One region of the Exiguobacterium sp. EA-TM-5 genome, then DNA from elsewhere that is predicted to be linked to it. Evidence: riboswitches for the same ligand, from Rfam matches in the RefSeq annotation. Region 1 holds a riboswitch; the other holds the start of a gene.
The links. A riboswitch is a leader RNA that binds a small molecule or an ion and turns the genes downstream of it on or off. The one in region 1 is predicted to bind S-adenosylmethionine.
Positions count from the first base shown of each region.

Region 2: another riboswitch for S-adenosylmethionine. It lies ahead of msrA (peptide-methionine (S)-S-oxide reductase MsrA); the one in region 1 lies ahead of metK (methionine adenosyltransferase).

Region 1 is NZ_CM132670.1:1,242,246-1,245,663, reverse strand. Features, by position in the region: gene ACV3PA_RS06430 (GNAT family N-acetyltransferase) at 1-252, opposite strand, end outside; gene metK (methionine adenosyltransferase) at 390-1,598, opposite strand; SAM riboswitch class I at 1,727-1,853, opposite strand; gene pckA (phosphoenolpyruvate carboxykinase (ATP)) at 2,088-3,418, shown strand, end outside.
Region 2 is NZ_CM132670.1:40,488-43,905, reverse strand. Features, by position in the region: gene ACV3PA_RS00210 (MFS transporter) at 1-541, opposite strand, end outside; gene ACV3PA_RS00205 (ArsR family transcriptional regulator) at 571-1,167, opposite strand; gene msrA (peptide-methionine (S)-S-oxide reductase MsrA) at 1,377-1,907, opposite strand; SAM riboswitch class I at 2,002-2,105, opposite strand; gene ACV3PA_RS00195 (M20 metallopeptidase family protein) at 2,168-3,346, opposite strand.

The DNA of each region.
Region 1 (3,418 bases):
TGTTCCCTCGACATCAACAGCATGAATGAATCCGACGACTTCCTCATCGATGATTCCGACATAAAAATACTCTCCCCGTGCTTCTTCCGCCGTCCGGATCGCACGAACAACCTCCTCTTGCGGATACGCTTCCTGCACGAAATGAGCTTTCGAGCGTTCAGAATAGATTTCTTCATACGTATCCAACCAAGATGTGATGGCGATATCATGAATACGTCCTGCATCAGCTGGAATTGCTTCGCGTATTTCCATAATCGGAACCCCCCTTTTTATTCGTACGGATTGACTCATGTACTTTTACCCTCTTCTAGAAAAAACATTCGTCTCCTGCAAAGTTCCGTGGAAACAAAAAAGTCCGGAAACCCTTTAAGGATTTCCGGACGTATTGCTTATGCGAAGCGTTTTGCTTGTTCTTCAAGAACTGCCGCTTTATCTGTTTGCTCCCATGGAAGCTCAACATCTGTACGACCGAAGTGACCGTATGCAGCTGTTTGACGATAGATCGGACGACGGAGATCAAGCATGTTGATGATTCCAGCCGGACGAAGATCGAAGTTTTCAGCAATCAATTCGACGAGTTGTGCTTCAGGAAGTTTTCCTGTGCCGAATGTATCAACCGCGATTGATACTGGGTGTGCGACACCGATTGCGTATGCGAGTTGAACTTCTGCTTTGTCTGCAAGACCTGCAGCAACGAGGTTCTTCGCGACGTAACGTGCTGCGTATGCAGCTGAACGGTCGACTTTTGTTGGATCTTTACCAGAGAATGCTCCACCGCCGTGGCGTGCGTATCCACCATACGTATCAACGATGATCTTACGACCCGTTAATCCAGCATCTCCTTGTGGTCCGCCGATGACGAAACGACCAGTTGGGTTGATGAAGAATTTCGTTGCTGCGTCGATGTATTCAGCCGGGATGACTGGTGTGATGACGTGTTCTTTCAAGTCAGCTTGGATTTGCTCAAGCGTGACTTCTTCCGCGTGTTGTGTCGAGATGACGATCGTATCGACACGAACCGGCTCGTTGTTCTCGTTGTATTCGACCGTGACTTGTGTTTTTCCGTCCGGACGAAGGTAGTCGAGTTGACCGTTTTTACGCACTTCTGCCAAACGGCGTGCGAGACGGTGCGAAAGTGAGATTGGAAGTGGCATGAGTTCGGGTGTTTCTTTCGTTGCATAACCGAACATGAGACCTTGGTCTCCTGCACCGATTGCATCGATTTCTGCATCAGACATGCTACCTTCACGTGCTTCAAGCGCTTGGTCGACACCAAGAGCGATGTCTGCTGATTGCTCATCGATTGATGTCAATACAGCACACGTATCTGCGTCGAAACCATATTTCGCGCGTGTGTAGCCGATTTCACGAATCGTTTCACGAACGACTTTTGGAATGTCGACGTAAGTTGATGTCGTGATCTCACCTGCAACGAGAACGAGACCTGTTGTAACAGAAGTTTCTGCTGCAACACGTGCGTTTGGATCCGCTGCGAGGATTGCATCGAGAATTGAATCCGAAATTTGGTCACAGATTTTATCTGGATGACCTTCAGTGACTGACTCCGACGTGAATAGTCGGCGATTAAGGTTTGTCATGTATGACCCTCCCAAAAAAGAATTTGACGGTGTACTCATTTCCCCTAGTTGAGTGGGACGGTAAAATGAAAAAAACCTTTCCAAGTCCAAAAAATGGTCAGGGAAAGGTTGTGCGTTCTTCCTTTACCCTCTTATCGTTCGAAGTGTTTACTTCGCTTCAGGAGAGCACCTTTTCCCTCATTAATATATGAATTAATGTAGGACGGTTGCCGGGTTTCTTCGGGCCTTGTTCCCTCCACCTGCTCAGAATAAGAGTATCCGTTACGAATTACATGATATAAAGTTGTACCTACTCTGTCAAGCAAGGTTTCAAATTCTAGTCGAAACTTTTTGTAAGAGATGTTAAACTGTTAATGCTGAAAGCGTTTCCAGATAAATAGAAATCAGCATCAGAAAATGATTGCTCTCTCTTTAGTATGTCATATATAATGAATGTGTCATACTAAATGCAGTGAGCCAAAACCAACGTAGGGGAAAGGTGGGGTCAGGATGCCGATGACGGTCCTGAATATCGAAGAACTACTCAAGAAAGAGCATGTGTTCAAACAACTATCTGTTGCTGAACTTGTCGAACATGCGATTCGAAACGAAGAAGGTGTCCTTGCTGAGAACGGCGCATTATCTGTAGAAACGGGGAAATTTACAGGTCGTTCACCAAAAGATAAGTTCATCGTCCGTGATTCTTCCTGCGAGTCTCACATTGATTGGGGTCATGTTAACCAACCAATGGATGGAGATAAATTTGAACAATTGTTACAAAAGGTTCTTCGTTACATGAACGAAGCCGATCAGCTCTACTACACAGAAGCTGCTGCTGGTGCAGATACGCACTTCACCCTTCCGGTTCGTGTGCTCACACAATACGCTTGGCATAACCTCTTTGCCAAACAACTCTTTTTACGCGAATATCCTGAAGTGGCTGCCTTCGAACCGTTTACGGTCGTCTACGCACCACATTTCAAGGCAGATCCTGCCGTTGATGGAACGAACTCTGAGACGTTCATCGCGATGTCGTTCGAACACCGGATCGTCTTGATCGGTGGAACGGAGTATGCCGGCGAAATCAAAAAATCAATCTTTTCCGTCATGAACTACCTCTTACCACAAGAGAACGTTCTTTCGATGCACTGTTCGGCAAACGTTGGACACGAAGGAGACGTCGCTTTGTTCTTCGGTCTATCCGGTACTGGTAAGACCACCCTTTCCGCTGATGATAGCCGCCAATTGATTGGTGACGATGAGCATGGTTGGTCACACGATGGCGTCTTCAACATCGAAGGTGGGTGTTATGCGAAGACGGTTAACCTGTCGCGTGAAAAAGAACCACAAATCTTTGACGCGATCCGCTTCGGAACAGTCCTTGAAAACGTCGTGCTCGATGAAGCCCGTCATCCTGATTACGATGACACATCGTTGACGGAAAATACACGTGCCGCTTATCCGATCACGGCGATCGATAACATCGCTGTTCCATCACGCGCTGGTCATCCAAAGACAATCGTCTTCTTGACGGCTGATGCGTACGGTGTCTTGCCTCCGATCAGTAAATTGACGAAAGAACAAGCGATGTATCACTTCCTCTCAGGTTATACATCAAAACTCGCTGGGACAGAACGTGGTGTCACGGAGCCAGAAGCAACATTCTCGACGTGCTTCGGTTCACCGTTCCTTCCACTCATGCCTGAAAAATATGCAACGATGCTTGGGGAATTGATTGATCGTCACGGTGTTACCGTCTATCTCGTCAACACTGGCTGGACAGGTGGTGCTTATGGAACAGGCAGTCGAATGAAACTATCGTATACACGCACGATGGTCAA
Region 2 (3,418 bases), 1.2 Mb from region 1:
AGAGCGTCCCGAAAATCACGAGAAAGACATGTGAGTAAGAAGAATAGCTGAGAATGACTCCGCCAAGAATTGGACCTGAAAAGAGCGCGATTTGATTTGATGTTTGAATCAAGGAGTTAGCTTTAGTAAGTTGTTCGTTTGGAACAAGTGTAGGCAGTAAAGAAGCATTCGCGGGTGAATAAAATGCATCTACACTGCCGAATAAAAAGGCGAATCCTAAGATTGTTAGCAATGTAAGCTGATCGGTATGAAGTAACATGAGAAGACAAAGAATAAAACTGATCCGCAGACTACTTGAGATGCGCATGATCGTCGAACGTTTATAGCGATCAGATAAAACGCCACCGAACAACATCAAAAAAATACGAGGTAACAAGGTAGCCATTAGGACGAGTCCGAGAAAGGATGCCTGGTTTAACGTATGGATGACATACCATTGTTCAACAAACAGATAGGTTGAGAGGGAAAAGGCGGAGCACATGCCGGATCCCCATAAAAACAAAAAGGCGCGATTTTTAAATAGGGATTGTTCCGTATTCATTTCAACATGTAGCATCATATACCTCCAGATTAGACGTCGTCGTTCTCAAACAGTGGTTTATCAATCGCAAAGGCGGTCGTCATGATGTAAAAGTGTTTTCGATCTTTTTCGTCAGGTGGAGATTGTGTAAACGCTTCTAATAAAGCACGATACTTTGTAGCAAAGCGTTGAAAGTCGGCTTCAGACATCGTAAGTTCTTTTTGGAGCGATAAGCTCATCCAGTCTTCGACGTTTGAAGACACGGGAGAAAAAGCAGTTGTCGGAGCGGTGAGGACGCGTGTTTTTGCCCGGTCCAGTACCTCAAGATACGATTGTCGGGTTGCCTCTTTCGTCTCGACGAAGTTCAGAAGATGATCAGCAGGAATGTATCCTCGAGCGATCGCTTGATAGTATTTCAATAGATTGCCACCTTGTTCTTCTGTTCGAACGAGGCGAATCAAATCATGCTTTTCAAGTTCCCGCACGTGATAGAGCACTTTTGCGCGTGATAATGTCAGTAAATGAGCTAACTGGTGTACCGTATGTGGCTGTTCGACGAGAAACATGAGGATTTTTGTTCGTAACGGATCGCTGATCACCTTTAACTGTTCATAGCTTTCTAATATATGAATCGCTTTTTGTTCCATCCAATCATCTCCTTTTTAACCGGTTAACTTTTATTAACCGTAAAACAAAATGCCCTTTTTGTAAACGATTACAAATTTATGTAAAGGTTTCTCTGAACACAAAAACTGACTCCATTGACATACTCGCTGATTCCCATCCTATAAAAGTAGGTGTGAGAACAAGCGAAATGTTTGAAGTCAGTTTCAGCTGTTTCTTCGGTTCGAGACGATTAAACCGTCGTCGTATCTTTCCATTCCTGTTCAATGAAGGCATCACGACCAGAGGCAGCACGATCTTTTTTGTAGTGTTCTGGATTTTTCTTATGGAAGTCTTGGTGGTACTCTTCCGCTGGATAAAATTCAGAAGCGGCATCGATCCGCGTTACGATTGGTTGTTTAAAACGATTACTTGCGGCAAGAGCGTCACGAGAAGCGATTGCTGCTTCATGCTGCGCATCCGTATGATAGAAGATTGCTGGCGCGTACTGCGTGCCGCGATCTTGGAATTGACCTTCTGCATCCGTCGGATCCGTTTGTGGCCAGTAGAGTTCAAGTAAACGCTCGTACGGGAACAGGCTCGGATCAAACGTGATTTGAACGACTTCAAGATGTCCTGTCGTTCCTGTTTTTACTTGCTCGTATGTCGGGTTATCGACGTGTCCGCCCATGTAACCTGATACGATTCCCTCGATTCCTGGTAATTCTTCAAATGGTGTCACCATGCACCAAAAACATCCACCTGCAAATGTTGCTTTTTCCATCTGTCTCTTCCTCTCCGTGGGAAATCCCCATTGTATGTCTGACAGCGAGAAAACGAAAACGACTCCTTCGCTTGGTTGCAAAAGGAGTCGCCGCTTTTTATCAACCAAAGCTTTCGCTTTGCTGGTCGTAGCACCTTGCTATGCGCAGGTTGCTGGGACGTCATCGATCCAGATCTCTCGGTCCACTCTTGATAAGGGTATATGAAGTTGATGTCATTCGTTATCATTGTTGTGATGATACCATTTCATAAGAAATAAAGTCAATCCTTAGGATTCAAGGCACGTAAAACGGTCGCTCCGAGTGTTTTTGCACCAATCAGTAACGCCTGTTCGTTAATCTCGTACTGCGGATGATGTTGTGGATAATTGACGCGACCGTCCGTATATCCGGAGCCGGTAAAGAAGTAACTTCCCGGGACATGCGTTAGATAATGTGCGAAGTCGTCTGCCGCCATCATCGGTGTGAGTGCTCGAACAGATGCTTCCGGTAAGAAAGAAGCGGCCTCTTGGACGAGTTTTGTCTCGTCCGGGTGATTCCAAAGCGCCGGGTAACCCGTCGTGAAGTCAATCGAATACGAAGCACCGATGCCAGCACACGTCGTTTTAGCGACAAGATCGACTTCTTGTCGAAGCTGATGCCGCAGTGTCTCGTTGAACGTGCGGATTTCGCCGACGATGCGTGCCTCACCCGTGACGATATTTGGAGCCGTTCCTGCATGGAAAGAACCAATTGCGAGAACAGCAGGCTCAAACGGATCGACCCGTCGGCTGACGAGGTGTTGTAAGTTACAAACAAGCTGCGCACCGGCGACGAGCGCATCTTTTGTTTTGTGCGGTGCTTGGGCATGCCCACCTTGACCGTGGACGATGATTTCGAATTCGTCGATGGCACATAGTGTATGTCCTTCCCGAAAACCAATCGTGCCAACGGGTAAATCATTTTCAAGATGTGTCGCAAAAATCGCATCGACCCCTTCGAGGACGCCAGCTTCAATCATTTGGATTGCGCCACCAGGGAAGACCTCTTCACCATGCTGGTGGATGATTCGAATCGTTCCTTGCAATTGAGCACGTAACGGATAAAGGGTAGCAGCAAGAGCCATCACCATTGCTGTATGACCATCGTGTCCACAAGCATGCATGACACCAGGATGAATTGACCGGAAAGCGAGTGTCGTCTCTTCTTGAAGGGGTAAGGCGTCAAAATCGGCGCGGATAGCAATCGTCGGACCAGGTTGTTTGCCTTCGATCGTCGCGACGACCCCACGACCTCCGACGGCTGTTTGATGAGGAATGCCACATTCTGCGTAAAAGGCGGCAATCCGCTCTGGTGTGCGGACTTCCTGAAAAGAAAGTTCCGGATGCCGGTGGAAATCACGGCGTAACGCGATCATTGTTGGTTCGAATTGTTCAAGTGCTTCAAAAAGTTGAGTTTGCATCTTCAAGCTCCTTTGACGTGTGTCTTTTCGTGAAAAGGGGTACAGATACAGGTAATCACGAAAGGGGATCAT